Regions from separate parts of the Desulfovibrio diazotrophicus genome, predicted to be linked through region 2. Evidence: riboswitches for the same ligand, from Rfam matches in the RefSeq annotation. Region 2 holds a riboswitch; the other holds the start of a gene.
What was found. Region 2 has a riboswitch for cobalamin ahead of metE (5-methyltetrahydropteroyltriglutamate--homocysteine S-methyltransferase). Riboswitches for the same ligand answer to the same signal wherever they lie in the genome.

Region 1 (7,610 bases), 770 kb from region 2:
TGACATTGTAGCCGCGGCAAAGGATTTCGCCCACCTGGCCGCGGGGCAGTTCCTCGCAGGTTTGCGGGTCGCCCACGCGCACCTCAATGCCGGGCATGGCGCAGCCCACGGTTTCACAGCGCAGGGGCAGGGGGTCGTGGATGTCCGATTGCGTCATGACCGGCGAGCCTTCCGTAAGGCCATAGCAGATGGTGATCTCTTTCATATTCATGTCCTCCACCACGCGGCGCATGAGAGGTTCCGGGCAGACGGATCCGGCCATGATGCCTGTGCGCAGGTGAGAGACGTCAAAACGCTTGAAGAGCTTGTGTTCCAGTTCGGCCAGAAACATGGTGGGTACGCCATAGAGGGCCGTACAGTGTTCGCTGTCCACAGCGGCCAGCACCTTAAGCGCATTGAAGGATTCCAGGATGACCATGGTGGCCCCGTGGTTGACGCAGGCCGAAACGCCCAGCACGCAGCCAAAGCAGTGGAACAGGGGCACGGGCAGGCAGACGCGGTCGTTGGGGCCGAAATTCTGGTGTTTGCCTATCCAGTAGCCGTTGAGGCCCACGCCCACATGCGTGAGCATGACCCCGCGCGGAAAACCCGTGGTGCCTGAAGTGTACTGCATGTTGATGGCCTCCCAGGGGTCCAGGGAGGCCTGACGGGCCAGATAGTCCGCGTCGTCCACCATATCGGCCAGCGCCAGAACCTCAGGCACGGAATACATGCCCCGGTGCTTTTCAGCACCCAGAAAAAAAACCCGCTTGAGGTGCGGCAGATTTTTGCAGACAAAAGAATCGTGGGACTGAAAGCGCAGCTCCGGGGCAATGCGGTAGAAGGTTTCCAGATAGTCGTGGTCGCGCAGGCTATCAATAAGAAAGACGTTCTCGCATTCGGACTGGGTAAGCAGATAGCGCAGCTCGTGCTCGCGGTAGTTGGTGTTCACTGTAATGAGCACAGCCCCGATCTTGGCTGTGGCAAACTGCAGGGCCACCCAGTAGGGCACATTGGTGGCCCACACCGCCACCTTTTCGCCCTTTTCCACGCCCAGGGCCATGAGCCCCTTGGCAAAACGGTCCACCATTTCCCCGAATTCACGCCAGGTCTGGCGGTAGCTGCGGTCCGCATAGACAACGGCCTCATTGTCCGGATACCGCGCCACCGTGTGGTCCAGAATCTGCCCCAGGGTCCACTCGCGCAGCTCAAACTGCGCCTGGCGCTCACGCACTTTTTCGTCCATGCTTTCCTCCTGAGGCATCCTTATGGGGGATCAGTAAATCGAGTTTACGCCGCTGCCGTTGCGCGGGGCAAAGGCCCCGGAATGGCGTTGTCTAGAGCAGTTAGCGAATGAAATGAGCTAACTGCTCTGCAAGAATTTTCTTGAAAATCCTTGCCACGAAATGCGAGAAGGCAGGCTCTTGCCTGTCGCAAGCGAGCATTTCAAGTGTTAAATGCTCTAGGGATTGTAGGTGACGGCCAGAATCTCCACTGGCTCGTCGCCGGCCGCGCCCACATAGTGGGGCACAATGGAATTGTAGTAGATGGTTTCGCCGGGCTTGAGCATATGGGCTTCGCGTCCGTACACCACCAGAAGCTGACCCTTGAGCACCAGAATAAATTCCTCGCCTTCGTGCGAGGTCGTCTTGCGCTCACCGCCGTCCGGAAAAATACGGATGTGGAAGGGCTCCATATTACGGTCGTTCTTGCCCTTGCCCAAGGCGTGATAGACATAACTGGGCCGGGGAATGCGTCCGGTATGCAGGGCCTCATCGGCCTCGCCTTCATTCTGGATGCTGCTCACAATGGGGTCGCGGCTGAACTGGTCGTCCAAAAAGGTGCCCAGCCGCACGCCCAGAGCACGAGCCACCTTTTGCAGGGGGCCGATACAAGGGTAGATGGCATTGTTTTCCAGCTTTTCCAGATACGCTTCGGCCAAGCCCGTATGCTGGGCCAGGGTGGGCAGGTCCATCTCGCGCTCTTCACGAAAAACCCTGATGCGGGAACCGATGGTGTGGGGGGACATGCAGACCTCCTGCGGCGTTGGCTGTAGTTGCGACGGGCGCGCGGGGCGCGCGGGGCGGGAAAAAAGATGAAGAAAGGGGGGGTATGCCAAGAGGCGCGCCGGTGGCGCGCCTCTTGGATATGTTCTGCACCGGTGGCACGCCGGTGGCGCGCCGCTGCGGTCTAGCTGTTGTTTTCGCTTTCTTCAAACTTCTGCTTGAGCAGATCGCCCAGGCTCTGGCCCGCTTCCTGCGGTCCGGAATGGAATTCCTTGGGCTTGCGGCGGTCGTCCTCGTCCTTGATCTGCTTAATGGAAAGCCCCAGGCGGCGCTCTTCGGCGCTCACATGGATGACCTTGGCCTGAATTTCCTGGCCTTCCTTGTACATTTCAGCAGGCGACTTGACTTTTTTGCTGGAAAGCTCGGAAACGTGCACCAAGCCTTCAATGCCTTCTTCAACCTCCACAAACAGGCCGAAGTCGGTGATGTTGGTCACAATGCCCTTGACCGTGCAGCCCACAGGGTAGGTGTTGGGCACATGGCCCCAGGGGTCGTCCACCAGCTGCTTGACGCCCAGGGTGAACTTTTCGTTTTCCTGATCCACGGTCAGCACCTTGGCCTGCACGGTGTCGCCCACCTTGTACAGCTCGTTGGGGTGGCGCACCTTTTTGGTCCAGGAAATGTCGGAAACGTGGATGAGGCCGTCGATGCCGTCCTCAATGCCGATGAACATGCCGAATTCGGTAATGTTCTTGATGACGCCCTCAAGGATGGTGCCTTCGGGGTACTTTTCGGCCACCAGTTCCCAGGGGTTGGGCCGCACCTGCTTCATGCCGAGGCTGATGCGTTTTTTGTCGCCGTCCACGCCCAGAATGACCACGTCCACCTCGTCGCCGGTGTGGACCATCTGGGAAGGATGACGCAGCTTGCGCGTCCAGGACATTTCAGAGATGTGCACCAGGCCTTCCACGCCGGGCTCCAGTTCCACAAAAGCGCCGTAGTCCACCAGATTGGTGACCTTGCCGGTGCATTTGGCCCCTTCGGGGAAGCGGGCGGAGATGTCCTGCCACGGATCGGGCACCAGCTGTTTGAGGCCCAGAGAAACTTTGTTGGTTTCACGGTCAAAGGAAAGCACCTTGAGGGTCAGATCCTGACCGATGGTGATCATTTCCTTGGGATGGCGGATGCGCTTCCAGCTCATGTCCGTGATGTGCAGCAGGCCGTCCAGACCGCCCAGGTCCACAAACACGCCATATTCGGTGATGTTTTTAGCCTTGCCCTGCACAATCTGGCCTTCGGCCAGGGTGCGCAGCAGCTCCTGCCGCTTGGAGTCGCGCTCTTCCTCAAGCAGCACGCGCCGCGAAACAATGACGTTGCTGCGGCGACGGTTGATCTTGAGCACGCGGAACTCGAACTCCTGGTTGACCAGGGCGTCCATATCGGGCACCGGGCGCAGGTCCACATGCGAACCGGGCAAAAACGCCTCCACCCCGCCGATATCCACCGTGTAGCCGCCCTTGATGCGGCGCACAATGTGGCCTTTGATGACCTTGTTGGTCTCCTGTACGGCCTCGAGCTGGTCAAAGACCTGCATGCGCTTGGCCTTCTCAAAGGAAAGGGTGATGGTGCCGTCGTTTTCGTTCTTGCGAACCACATAGACGTCCACCTTGTCGCCCACCTTGACGGTCATGTTGCCGGCGGGATCGCGGAACTCTGCCGCGGGGATCTGCCCCTCGGACTTGAAGTTCACGTCCACCAGCACCGTGTCGTCGTCCACGCGGACAATCTCGCCCTTGGTGATGGAGCCTTCCTCAAGGTCGCCAAAATCGGGATTGAGATAGTTTTCAAGGGCGCTTTCGAAATTGATTTCGCTGTCGTGCCCGGTTTCCAAACCTGCCATATGTCCAGCCTCCAAACATGATTTCCCCCAACCAGGGAGGTTGACTTAGTAGCAGGATTTTACCAAAAGAACAAGGGAAAATCCGCGCAAATGGGCACAGGAAGCCAAAAAAACGGCTCCAGCGCAGGCCGCCGGCCTTGACTTTTGCCCCGGCCTGGTATCCTCTGCGGTAAGAACAGTCACGCCTGTAGTGCCCGGAAGGCTGCCGCCCGCGGCCGTCCGTCAGGCGGGCGCGGGCGCGTTTATGCGGCGCCATGCGCCCCGGCATTGCGCCGTCCTTGCTGAAATGTTTCGGCAAAGACGGTCTGTTTTGCGCTGCGGGGAATTCCGTGCAAATCGGAAACAGTCGCGCTGCGGTAAGAGGGTACAAGGCTTCTTCGCGTCCGTCGGGCAGCCCGGCAGGCGCGCGACAGCCAGTCGCGCAAGCGGTGAAGGCGAAGCCGAGGCCAACCCCTCAAGTCCGAATACCCGCTGGGCGTTTATGCCCTTTTTCAACCTGTCAACGCGCCATTGAGGAGGTTGCCATGCCGCGTTTTTCGCCCTTTGCGGGCTCCCGTCTGTTCCTGCTTCTGCTCCTGCTCCTTGCGGCCCTGGCCGCGCCCGCCGCGCCCCACGCCGCCGACGCGCCCCAGCAGGGCGTTCTGCTGGTGGCCTTCGGCACCAGCGTGCCCGAAGCCCTGCCCGCCATGCAGGCCGTGGACCAGGAGTTTAAACAGGCCTTCCCCGGCCAGCCTGTGGTCTGGGCCTATACCTCGCAGATCATCCGCAAAAAAATCGCCGCTCAGGGCCGCCCTGTGGGCGGCATCAGCGACGGCCTCGCCAAACTCGCCAAAGACGGCGTAAAAGTAGTGCGCGTGCAGTCCCTGCACGTCATGGCCGGCGAAGAATTTTCCGCTCTGGAACGCGCCGTGCTCATTGACCTGCAAAAAAATCCCGGCCGTTTTGAGGCCGTCTATCTGGGCCGCCCCATGCTTGAATCTGAAGCCGACGCCCAGGCCTTGGCCTCCGCCATTCTTGAGGACACCAAGGCCCTGCGCGGCAAAAACGCCGCCCTTGTCCTCATGGGGCACGGCCAGGAACACGGCCGCGCCGGCCTGACCTTTGAAGGCGTGCGCGCCCTGTTCCACAACCAGGACAAACATGTTTTCATGGCCACAGTAGAAGGCGAACGCAGCTTCGACGACCTGCTCAAAGAACTTAAGGCCGCCAAGGTCAAGTCTGTGGTCATCGCGCCGCTCATGCTGGTGGCCGGCGACCATGCCCGCAACGACCTGGCCGGAGACGAAGCCGATTCCTGGGCCTCTCAGCTCAAGGCCGCGGGCTTCAAGGTGACCGCCAACCTTAAGGGTCTGGGCCAGGTGCCCGGCGCCCGCGCCCTGCTGGTGCAGCACGCCAAAAGCGCCTCCGACGACCTGACCAAGGAACCCAGAAAGCAGTAACAAATCCTTTCTGCACCCTGCAAAAACTTTCCCCCGCCTTGCGGCAGGGGAAAGTTTTTGCGAGGAAGAACGTGCGGGGGAGGGGACGCTTTTTAGTAAAAAAGTCCCCTCCCCCGCAAAGTATTCGCCCTATGCCCGCCGCCGCAGCAGCGCGCCAAACATGCCTTCCAGCCAAGGATGGTCGTGAGGGGTCTGCCAGCGCTGTTCCAGGCGCAGGTCGGGATGTTGCCGCAACAGGCCTGCCACGACCCCCTCGTTTTCGTCGGGGTTGAGGGTGCAGGTGATGTAGGCCAGGCAGCGGCCAGGCTCCAGCAAGGCAGCTGCCCGCTCCAGTAACCGGCCTTGCAGGGCGGTCAGCGCCGCCAGGCGCTCCGGCCCCCGACGCCGGATGTCCGGCCGACGGGCCAGCACGCCCAGGCCGGAACAGGGCGCGTCCAGCAGCACAGAGCCGGGCCAGCGGGCCAGGGGCGGACGCGCGGCGTCCGCTAGGCACACGGGCGGCAGGCACACGGACGGCAGGTGCAGACCCAGACGAGCGCAGTGCCCCGGCAGGGCCCGCAGTCGCCCGAAGCTGCTGTCCGTACAAAGGCCCACGGCCACGCCGCGCTCCAGCAAAGCCGCAGTTTTGCCGCCGTAGCCCGCGCACATGTCCCACACCGGGCCCTCCAGCGCGTACAGGTCCAAGGCCGCAAGGACGCGCTGCGACCCTGCGGACTGAAACGAAAGCGCCCCCTGGGCCTGCCAGTGGGCTAACGGCCGATCCATCACGCTTTCCGGCAGCTCCCCCGGCCCCAAGGCCACGCCCCAATCGCCCACGGCCGCCGCGCCGGGCAGGGCGCGCAAGGCCGTCAGCAAGGCGGCGCCTTCAGGGCGGCGGGCATTGACCCGCAGTCCACTCCAGGGGCGGCCGCAGGAACGCCGCAACAACAGGGCCGCGTCCGCTTCGCCATAGGCCCGCGCCCAGAGCCGGGCCAGCCAGTCCGGAGCCGCGCAGAACAGGGCCAGCGCGCCCAGCGGGTCCGCCGCCCCCTGACGGTAAAAATCCTCATGGCGCGGGGCTTCTCCCAAGCGCTGCACGGAACGCAACGCGGCGTTGGTCAGACCGGCCAGCCGTGGTCCGTACAGGGTCCGCGCCTGTTCCACGGCCTCGTGCAGCACGGCGTGGGGGGGCGTTCTGTCCTGCAGCAGCAGTCCATAGACCCCCAAAGCCAAAATGTGCCGCAAGGGGCGCGGCAGACCTCCTGGCCTGGGCAATACCCGTCCCAGCACATAATCAATGCGGATTTCCGCCCGCAGACAGCCGTAAGCCAGTTCTGCGCACAAATGCCGGTCCCGCGCCGCCAAAGCCGTGCCAAAGGCTGCACTGCCAGCCTGTCCCGCAGGGGCGTGCGGGGCCGCACCTAAGGCCATATCCAGGGCCGCCTGCACGGGCATACCCGCGTCCGTCAGCAGCAAAGTCCGCAAAGCCGCATTGCGGGCCGTAACCCGCAACTTGCCGAACCCTTTTGGAAAACCCATTATTTGCTCCCCGGCGCGCTGCCTGCCGCCGCCACAGACCCGGCAACCATCCGGCCCGGCGCAGGGCCCAGCCCCAGAAACAGCCTGATGGCGGCCTCAATGGCGTCCAGCGGCGCCAAAGTGTCCAGGCAGGGGCCGTGGGGCCGCTCGTTAAGCACGCCAAACACAGGGACAGGGTAACTGTCCTGAATGCCGGAGGTCAGGTCGCGTTCGCAGGCCACGGCAATAATGCAGCGCGGCCGGGCCTGGACCACGATGCGCCGGGCAATGGTGCCGCCCGTGGCAATGGCTAGCCGCACCCCGTAGGCGTCGCGCAGGTCCAGCAGCGCCCCTACCGGGCAGGCCCCGCAGCGGCGGCAGTGGTCCGCATTGTGCATCAACCGGTGTGGGCAGGCGCTGCGCTGCAGACAGTGGGGCAAGAGCACCAGCAGTTGCTCCGGCCGCACCGGTTCGCGCGCCGCCAGCACCATTTCGTTGTTGACCTTGACAAACGACCGCCGCACCGCCGCCCGGTCCAGACCCACCAGCTTGGCCAGCATCTCCATGAGCGGAAAAAACAGCCGCACCGTCATGTGCCGCACGCCGCCGCCGCCCGGCAAAGGCCGCCCCGTATAGATATGAAAAACCAGGCTCAGGCACAGCCCCAAAACCGCCAGCATGGCCGCCGCCGCCACGCTGACGCTCACTGCCGGCAGCCAGTGCCGCACCCCCAGAAACCCCGTCCAGGGCAAAATCAAAAACACTGCCAGCGCCAGGCACAGCAACAGA
Region 2 (7,610 bases):
TCTGGGGCGCGCTGCACGGGGCCATGCTGAGCGTCAACCATTTCTTCCGCGCACGCATTAAAGGACGGCCCCTGGAACGGATCATGGCCTCGCCGCCCCTGCGGGTCTGCTGCATTGCAGTGACCTTTTTCTGCCTCAATTTCTGCTGGGTGATTTTCCGCGCCGTAAGCCTGGAAGGGGCCGGGCGCGTTTACACGGCCATGTTCCGTGGCCCCTTTACCCGCGCCGCCGCCGGGCTGGATCCAGACCTGACGGGGCTCACGGGGCTGGCGGCCGTGACGGCGCGCTGGCTGCCCAACAATTACTTTCAGGGCTGGCTGCCCCTGGTCATGCTGCTGCTCTGTTTTGTGCTGGTCTGGGCCTTTCCCAACAGCGGCGAGATGCTTCACGGCCGCCGCGACGGCTCCTTGCCCCGTCCAGCCTGGCGGCCTTCTGCCGGCTGGGCCGCAGGGTTGGCCGTGCTGGCTTTTGCCGCGCTTATTCTGGTTTCGCGCAAGGCCACCTTTCTCTACTTCCAATTCTAGGGGCGCCGCACCATGAGATTGCTTACCGAGGCCGCCTTTCTCAAACGTTTTTTTGCCCTGTTGCTGGGTCTGGTGCTGGCCGCCTGCCTGCTGGTCGTGCCCTACACCTGTTGGTGGCTGCACAGCAGCGGCGACCTGGCCGTGGAACGCGCTGTAAAAAATCAGGCCGCCGGGCGTTTTGCCCTGTTCGGTTCGGGCGTTTCCCAGGACTTTGTGGACTACAAACTCCAGCTCTATGCCGCCGTCAAGCCGCAGGTGGTGGCCCTGGGCTCCTCGCGGGTCATGCAGTTCCGGGGGGCCTATTTCCGCCGCCCCTTCCTCAATGTGGGCGGCACGGCGGGCAATTTGCCCGTGCTCCGCTCCACGCTGGACGCCATGCTGCGCCTGCACCGGCCCGAAGCCGTCATTCTGGGCCTGGATTTCTGGTGGTTCATGCCCCGGTGGAATCCCGACCCTTTTAAGGAAGAGCCCCCCACCAGCGGTTCCTATGGCTACAATCTGGACAGTCTCAAAAAGCCCTGGACCTGGCTTCTGGAAGGCAAAATCTCCTGGCGCGACCTGCTGGGCCCCGTGCTGCCGCGCTCCCTGGGCGGCTTCCGTGATGACCGCTACGGCATCATGGCCCAGCAGACCGACGATGGCTTCGGCTCTGACGGCTCCTGGTACTACACGGGCGAAATCACCGGGCAGAAACGCCCCTTTGACTACCGTTTTGAAGACACGCTCAAGCAGGTGCGCTACGGCATCAAGGCCTTTGCGCCTTCGCCGCCCCTCAAGGACAGCCGCGATGTGGGCGGCATCAGCACGGCCCATCTGGACGCCTTTGCCGAAATCTACTGCCGGCTCAAAGCCCGCGGCATCGCCACCTACGTCTTCATCGCGCCCCTCTCGATAACGGCTCTGGACGCCCTGCGCGCCCGCGAGGAGGATTACCCCCACCTTTTCCGCCTGCGCGACGCCCTGCTGGCCCGCGGCATCGAAGTCATGGACTTTACAGACCCGCGCACCTTTGCCGCCACGGACTGCGAATTTGTGGACGGCTTCCACGGCGGCGAGGTGGTCTACGCCCGCATTCTGCGGGATATGGCCGATCGCTGGTCCAGCCTGCTGGCCTATGTGGATATGGACAAGATCAACGCCGTCATCCGCGACTGGCGCGGCCATGCTCTGGTGCCGGACCCTCGCCTTACGGACCGGCCCGAGGTGGACTTTATGCGTTCTGACTGCCCCAAACGGCGCTAGAGACACGCCATGCGGTTGCTCCATCACGCTACGAAGGACCACCTGCCGGTTACGGCTCTGGTCTTGACCGTTGCCCTGACCGCCGCCCTGGTCATGACCCCGCACGCCGCTCCGGCGCTGACCGCGCCCGCTGTCGCCCAGCCCACACTGGCCTCCCCGGCCGTGCCCGCGCCCCGCGCGCCCGCAACCGCCGCCCCTGGCGCTCCCGCCACGCCGCAAAGGGCAAACGTCGCCACGCCCACGGCTCCCGACGCGCCCGGTCAGACAGCCCCGGCCGCCGTATCCGGCCCCACTGCGCCCCGCGCCGTGGCCCTGCAAACCCCGACCCAGCCCACAAGACCCAAGGGCACCAAAAAGCGCTCCCAGGGACGAAAGCAGAACAAAGCCGCCGCTGCCGCCGCGGGCACAGCGGGAGCCGTGGGCGCGGGCGCTCAGGTCAAAGAACCCAAAGAGGCCCCCGCCACCCCAGCCCAAAAGGCCGTACAGGCCTATGCCGAAGGCGACTACGCCACGGCCCGCCGCATCTGGGAAAATCTGGCCGCCGCCGGCGACGGTCTGGCCATGAACAATCTTGGCGTCCTCTACGATCAGGGACAGGGAGTGGAACCGGATACAGGCCGCGCCCTGCACTGGTTTGCGCAGTCCGCCAAAACCGGCGATCCCGCAGGCATGAGCAACTACGGTCGCGTGCTGGAACAGGGGCGGGGCATTCCCGCCAATCCCGAAGAAGCCGCCCGCTGGTTTGACCTGGCCGCCCGCAAGGGCCAGCCCGTGGCCCAGTACAATCTGGGCATGCTTTACGAACTGGGACGCGGCGTGCCCAAAGACCTCAAGGCTGCCGCAGCCTGGTACAGCCGGGCGGCGGCCCAGCAGCAGACCGAGGCCCTTTCCCGACTCGGTCAGTTCTATCGCGCGGGGCTGGGGGTGCCCCAAAACCGTATGCGGGCCACCCTCCTGCTCTACGCCGCAGCCATGCAGGGCGAGGCCGGGGCCGTGCGCGCCCTGGAGGAAATGGCCGCTGAAGAGCCTGCGCGCCCGGCCGCCGTACTTTTTGGCCTGCGCCTGGACGCCACAGACCGCCCGACCGTACGCGACGCCCTGCGCCGCGCGGGCGCAACACCCAAACGCGAAGACGACGCCCATATCTGCGATATCTACGCCGCCGAACGGGTGGCCCCCGGCGCGTCGCAGCTGGCCGTATGCTATGGCCCCGGCGACCCGGCCCCCCTGGGTTTTCTGGAGCTGGACTACCTGGCCCCCAACAAAAAAACCGCCAGACAGATTGTCAGCATGGTCAGCCAACGCATGGGACAGCCCTCGGCCAGCGAAGGGGAGGACGCCCAGCTCTGGAACCTGGGCACGGTGGTGGTGGCCACCCGCTACGAACCCGCCCGCCGGCTCATGAGCCTCATGTACATGGTGCCCAAAGTCTACCACCTGACCCGGCAGGACTGACGCCTTTGCCAGAGTCGGACTCGCCCCACGAGGGCCAACCGGCAGCGCCCACGCGCAGCCCCTGCCAAAACCCCGCCCGATTCTGCGACCCCAGCTAGAGCATTTAACACTTGAAATGCTCGCTTACGGCAGGCAAAAGCCAGCCTTCTCGCATTTCGTGGCAAGGATTTTCAAGAAAATCCTTGCAGAGCAGTTAGCTCATTTCATTCGCTAACTGCTCTCGCCGCCCCGGACAAACGCTGCGCCGGGGCAGATCACGCTTGACAACAGCGCGCCAAAACTATATCAATTTATCCGGATATTGTGATAAGAAACGGAAAACGGTGCAAATCCGTTGCGGGCGCGCCACTGTAACCGGCACACCCCGCGCCGCGCCACTGCTGCCTGCCGGCGGGAAGGAGCGACGCTTCCGCGCACGCGGCGCCCTCGGCGTCACCCGCGCGGAATGCGCACGGCCAAATGCCGTGCGCCGGGGCCGGAAGCCAGGAGACGCCTTGTCACATGGCCGCCTGGGCTTGTCGCGCCCCGGCGGCGCGGCAGCACTGTCTCGCGTACAGGCACGAGCCCCCGCCCGCGAAAAGGGTTTTTCGCGGGTCTGCGTGACGTGGACTGCCTTTCACCGCCGCGTGGGCCGCACGGCCCCCGCCGCAAGTCTGAAAGGATCTTCCATGCGAACCCACATCCTCGGTTTTCCCTCCATCGGCAAAGCGCGTGAACTCAAACGCGCCCTGGAATCCTTCTGGCAAGGCCAGTCGGACGCCGCAGCCCTTGACGCCGTACGTCGCGACCTGGAAGCCCGCCATTGGGGCATCCAGCAGGCCGCCGGGCTGGATATGGTAGTCTGCGGCGATTTTTCGTTCTATGACCGCATGCTGGACACGACCCTCATGCTCGGCGCCCTGCCCGCCCGCTTTGCGCCCTGCGCGGAGGACGCGCCCTTGGACCGCTACTTCGCCCTGGCGCGCGGCCACGCGGGACGCAACCTTCCGGCTCTGGAAATGACCAAGTGGTTTGACACCAACTACCACTACCTGACCCCGGAACTGGAAGCTGATACCCCCTGGACGCCGGGCGCGCACCCCGTGCTGGAATCCGTGCGCCGGGCCCGCGCGCTGGGTTTCACGCCCAAGGCGGCCCTTATCGGCCCCTTTACCTGGCTGGCTTTGGGCAAGGCACGGCAGGGCACGGACCCCTGGGCCCTGCTGGAACGCATTTTGCCCGTCTATGCGGCGCTGCTGCGGCAACTGGCCCCGCTCTGCCCCTTGATCCAGGTGGAGGAACCCGTGCTCTGCACGGAACTTCTGCCCGCACGCGCCGCCGATCTTTTCAAGAACGCCTACGCCGCACTCAACACCGCCGCGCCGGACAAAATCCTGCTGACCACCTACTTCGGCCCCCTGACCCGCCACCTGCCCCTGGCCCTGGGCAGCGGCTGCGCCGCCCTGCACCTGGACCTGACGCGCGGCCCCGGCCAGCTGGAACCCGTGCTGGCCGGCCTGCCCGAAAACATGACCCTCTCCCTAGGCCTGGTGGACGGCCGCAACATCTGGAAGACCGATTACGCCCGCGCCGCCGCCCCGCTGGAACGGGTCGCAAGCGCCTTGGGACCGGAGCGCGTGCTGCTGGGCTCCTCCTGCTCACTGCTGCACTGCCCCGTGGACGCCACGGACGAAATGGCTCTGCCCCCGCAGGTGCGCGACCGGCTGGCCTTTGCTGTGCAGAAGTGCACGGAACTTTCTGAGCTTAAAGCCGTGGCCGTGGGCCGGGGCGCAGATCTGCTGGCGGCCAACGCCGCCGTGCTGCGGCAATGGCGGGCACATCCCGAAGCCGTATTGCCCGCCGTGCGGGAACGGGCCGCCGCCGTGACTCCGGACATGCTGCGCCGGGCCGCGCCCGCACCGGAACGCCGCGCGGCGCAGGCGGCCTGGCTCAGGCTGCCCCTTCTGCCCACCACCACCATCGGATCCTTTCCGCAGACTGCCGCTATCCGCCAGACGCGCCGGGCCTGGAAACGGGGAGAAATAAACCCAGAGGCTTACGAGGCCGCCATCCGCGCCGAAATCGCCCACTGCATCCGCAAACAGGAAGAACTGGGCCTGGACGTACTGGTGCACGGCGAGGCGGAACGCAACGACATGGTGGAATACTTCGGCCAACAGTTAGGGGGCTTCTGCTTTACCCAGAACGGCTGGGTGCAGAGCTACGGCAGCCGCTGCGTTAAACCGCCGGTTATCTACGGCGACATCTACCGCAAGGCTCCCATGACTGTGAGCTGGTCCACCTACGCCCAGTCCCTGACCAGCAAGCCCATGAAGGGCATGCTCACCGGCCCCGTGACCATTCTGTGCTGGAGTTTTGTGCGCGACGACCTGCCCCGTGACCAGGTCTGCCGCCAGATAGCCCTGGCCCTGCGCGACGAGGTGGCCGACCTGGAGGCGGCGGGCATCCGAATCATCCAGATCGACGAGGCCGCCTTGCGGGAAGGCATGCCCGGCAACAGCGCCGACGCCGCAGTCTACCTGCAATGGGCCGTGGACGCCTTTCTGCTGGCTTCGTGCGGCGCGGCCCCGGCCACCCAGATCCACAGTCACATGTGCTACAGCGAGTTCAACGCCATTTTGCCGGCCATTGCCCGCATGGATGCGGACGTCATCAGCATCGAATCCAGCCGCAGCGGCATGGAACTGCTGGACGCCTTTGCCCGCTACGACTACAGAAACCAAGTGGGCCCTGGCGTGTACGACATCCACAGCCCGCGCGTGCCGGACACGGAAGAAATAGCTGGTCTGCTGCGTCTTGCCCTGCGCCACATCCCCAAAGAGCGGCTCTGGGTCAATCCGGATTGCGGGCTCAAGACCCGCCGCTGGGAAGAAGCCTGGCCCGCCCTGCAGCACATGGTGGCCGCCGCGCGGCAAGTGCGGGCGGAACTGGGTTGAAGCCCCGCGGGCTCAGAAAAGCTACCGTTCCGTAAAGAATTATATCTTCTATACTATGTTGATATAAATCAATAAAATAACAAAGCAGCCCTTTCCCGGCCGTACAGCTCTGTTAAAATCGACATTTATGTCGTTTGTTTCAGACAAGCGTGCCGAAGAACACCACGTCCCGCCCCATGCCGTCCTACCCGGCCTGTGGCGGGACGTCTTTTTTACGCTTCTTCCCTCTACAGATACGCCACAAGCGTTGCTGTGGGGCAGGTCCAAATTTTTTTGCCGCCTCCCCAGTCGGAAGCCGGATTTTTTCCGAACAGCCGCCAGGTGCGCTCTGCGCAGCCCTTCCCCGGCACGCAGGCCCAAACCGCCACGCCGGCGGCCCCAAGGGGCCTGCATCCTCTCCGCCCAAGCCTTTCAGGGCTGCGCTGTACGTAGAAAAAAACCCGAAACGCATCCAGTTCCTCCCCAGAAAAATTGACTTGCATTGCGCTTTATGACAAAAGAAAAGGACACTTGTTTCTGGCATATTTCCAACTTTTCGGTAGACTTTCTTGAGGCGAAGTTACCAAAATGTGTTTTTTGGCAAGGGCTGGCAGACAATTTCTTTAATTTTTTTCCGTAGTTATTAGTTCGGAATACTTTTTGCTGTAGGCTGTCTTGTGGTAGGGAATACTGTTTATACCGTGTCCGTCAAAACAATCGGGAGGCCTTCATGAAGTTGTTGCAAGTTGCCACTGCCTGCGCCCTGTCCCTGTTTGTGGGGCATGCGGCCATTGCCGCAGAAGCGCCCATCAAAATCGGTTTCCCCATCCCCCTCACGGGTGAAATCCCCAAGGTGGGCGAGGGCTCCAAGTACGCCGCCGAAATGCTGAAGGAAGAAATCAACGCCAAAGGCGGCCTGCAGGTGGGCGACAAGAAGTACCCCCTGGATTTCATTTACGAAGACAATGAATCCAAACCCGAATCAGCCGTCAACGTCACCCTTAAGCTCATTGAGCGTGACAAGGTGCTGGCCATTGTGGGCCCGCAGTCCTCCCGGCAGGCCGTGCCCGCCGGCGGCGTGGCCAACGACGAGGAAGTGCCCCTGATCACCCCCTGGTCCACCAACCCGGAAGCCACCAAAGACCGCCCCTGGGTCTTCCGCGGAGCCTTCCTTGATCCCTTCCAGGCTCCGGTGGCCGTGGACTTTGCCTCCAAGACCTTCAAGGCCAAAAAGGCCGCCGTGGTCTTTGAGGTTTCCAACGACTACTCCAAAGGTCTGGCCGACAACTTCAAGGAAGCCTTTGAAAAGGTGCACGGCAAGGGCTCTGTGGTGGCTATGGAATCCCACGGCCCCAAGGACCAGGACTTTTCCGCCCAGCTCACCAAGGTCATCGCGGCCAAGCCCGATTTCATCTTTGTGCCGGAGAACTACAGCTTCGCGGCCCTCATTGTGCCGCAGGCTCGTGACCTGGGC

Region 1: linked by a shared signal. The riboswitch ahead of J7I12_RS09075 (sirohydrochlorin cobaltochelatase) and the one ahead of metE (5-methyltetrahydropteroyltriglutamate--homocysteine S-methyltransferase) in region 2 are both predicted to bind cobalamin.

Annotation. Positions count from the first base shown of each region.
Region 1 is NZ_OX346397.1:2,099,597-2,107,206, reverse strand. Features, by position in the region: gene J7I12_RS09090 (AMP-binding protein) at 1-1,225, opposite strand, end outside; gene J7I12_RS09085 (helix-turn-helix domain-containing protein) at 1,442-2,008, opposite strand; gene J7I12_RS09080 (30S ribosomal protein S1) at 2,170-3,885, opposite strand; cobalamin riboswitch at 4,174-4,375, shown strand; gene J7I12_RS09075 (sirohydrochlorin cobaltochelatase) at 4,410-5,324, shown strand; gene J7I12_RS09070 (RsmB/NOP family class I SAM-dependent RNA methyltransferase) at 5,454-6,842, opposite strand; gene J7I12_RS09065 (DUF116 domain-containing protein) at 6,842-7,610, opposite strand, start outside.
Region 2 is NZ_OX346397.1:1,332,963-1,340,572, forward strand. Features, by position in the region: gene J7I12_RS05745 (MBOAT family O-acyltransferase) at 1-524, shown strand, start outside; gene J7I12_RS05750 (hypothetical protein) at 537-1,766, shown strand; gene J7I12_RS05755 (tetratricopeptide repeat protein) at 1,776-3,221, shown strand; cobalamin riboswitch at 3,500-3,733, shown strand; gene metE (5-methyltetrahydropteroyltriglutamate--homocysteine S-methyltransferase) at 3,890-6,157, shown strand; gene J7I12_RS05765 (ABC transporter substrate-binding protein) at 6,867-7,610, shown strand, end outside.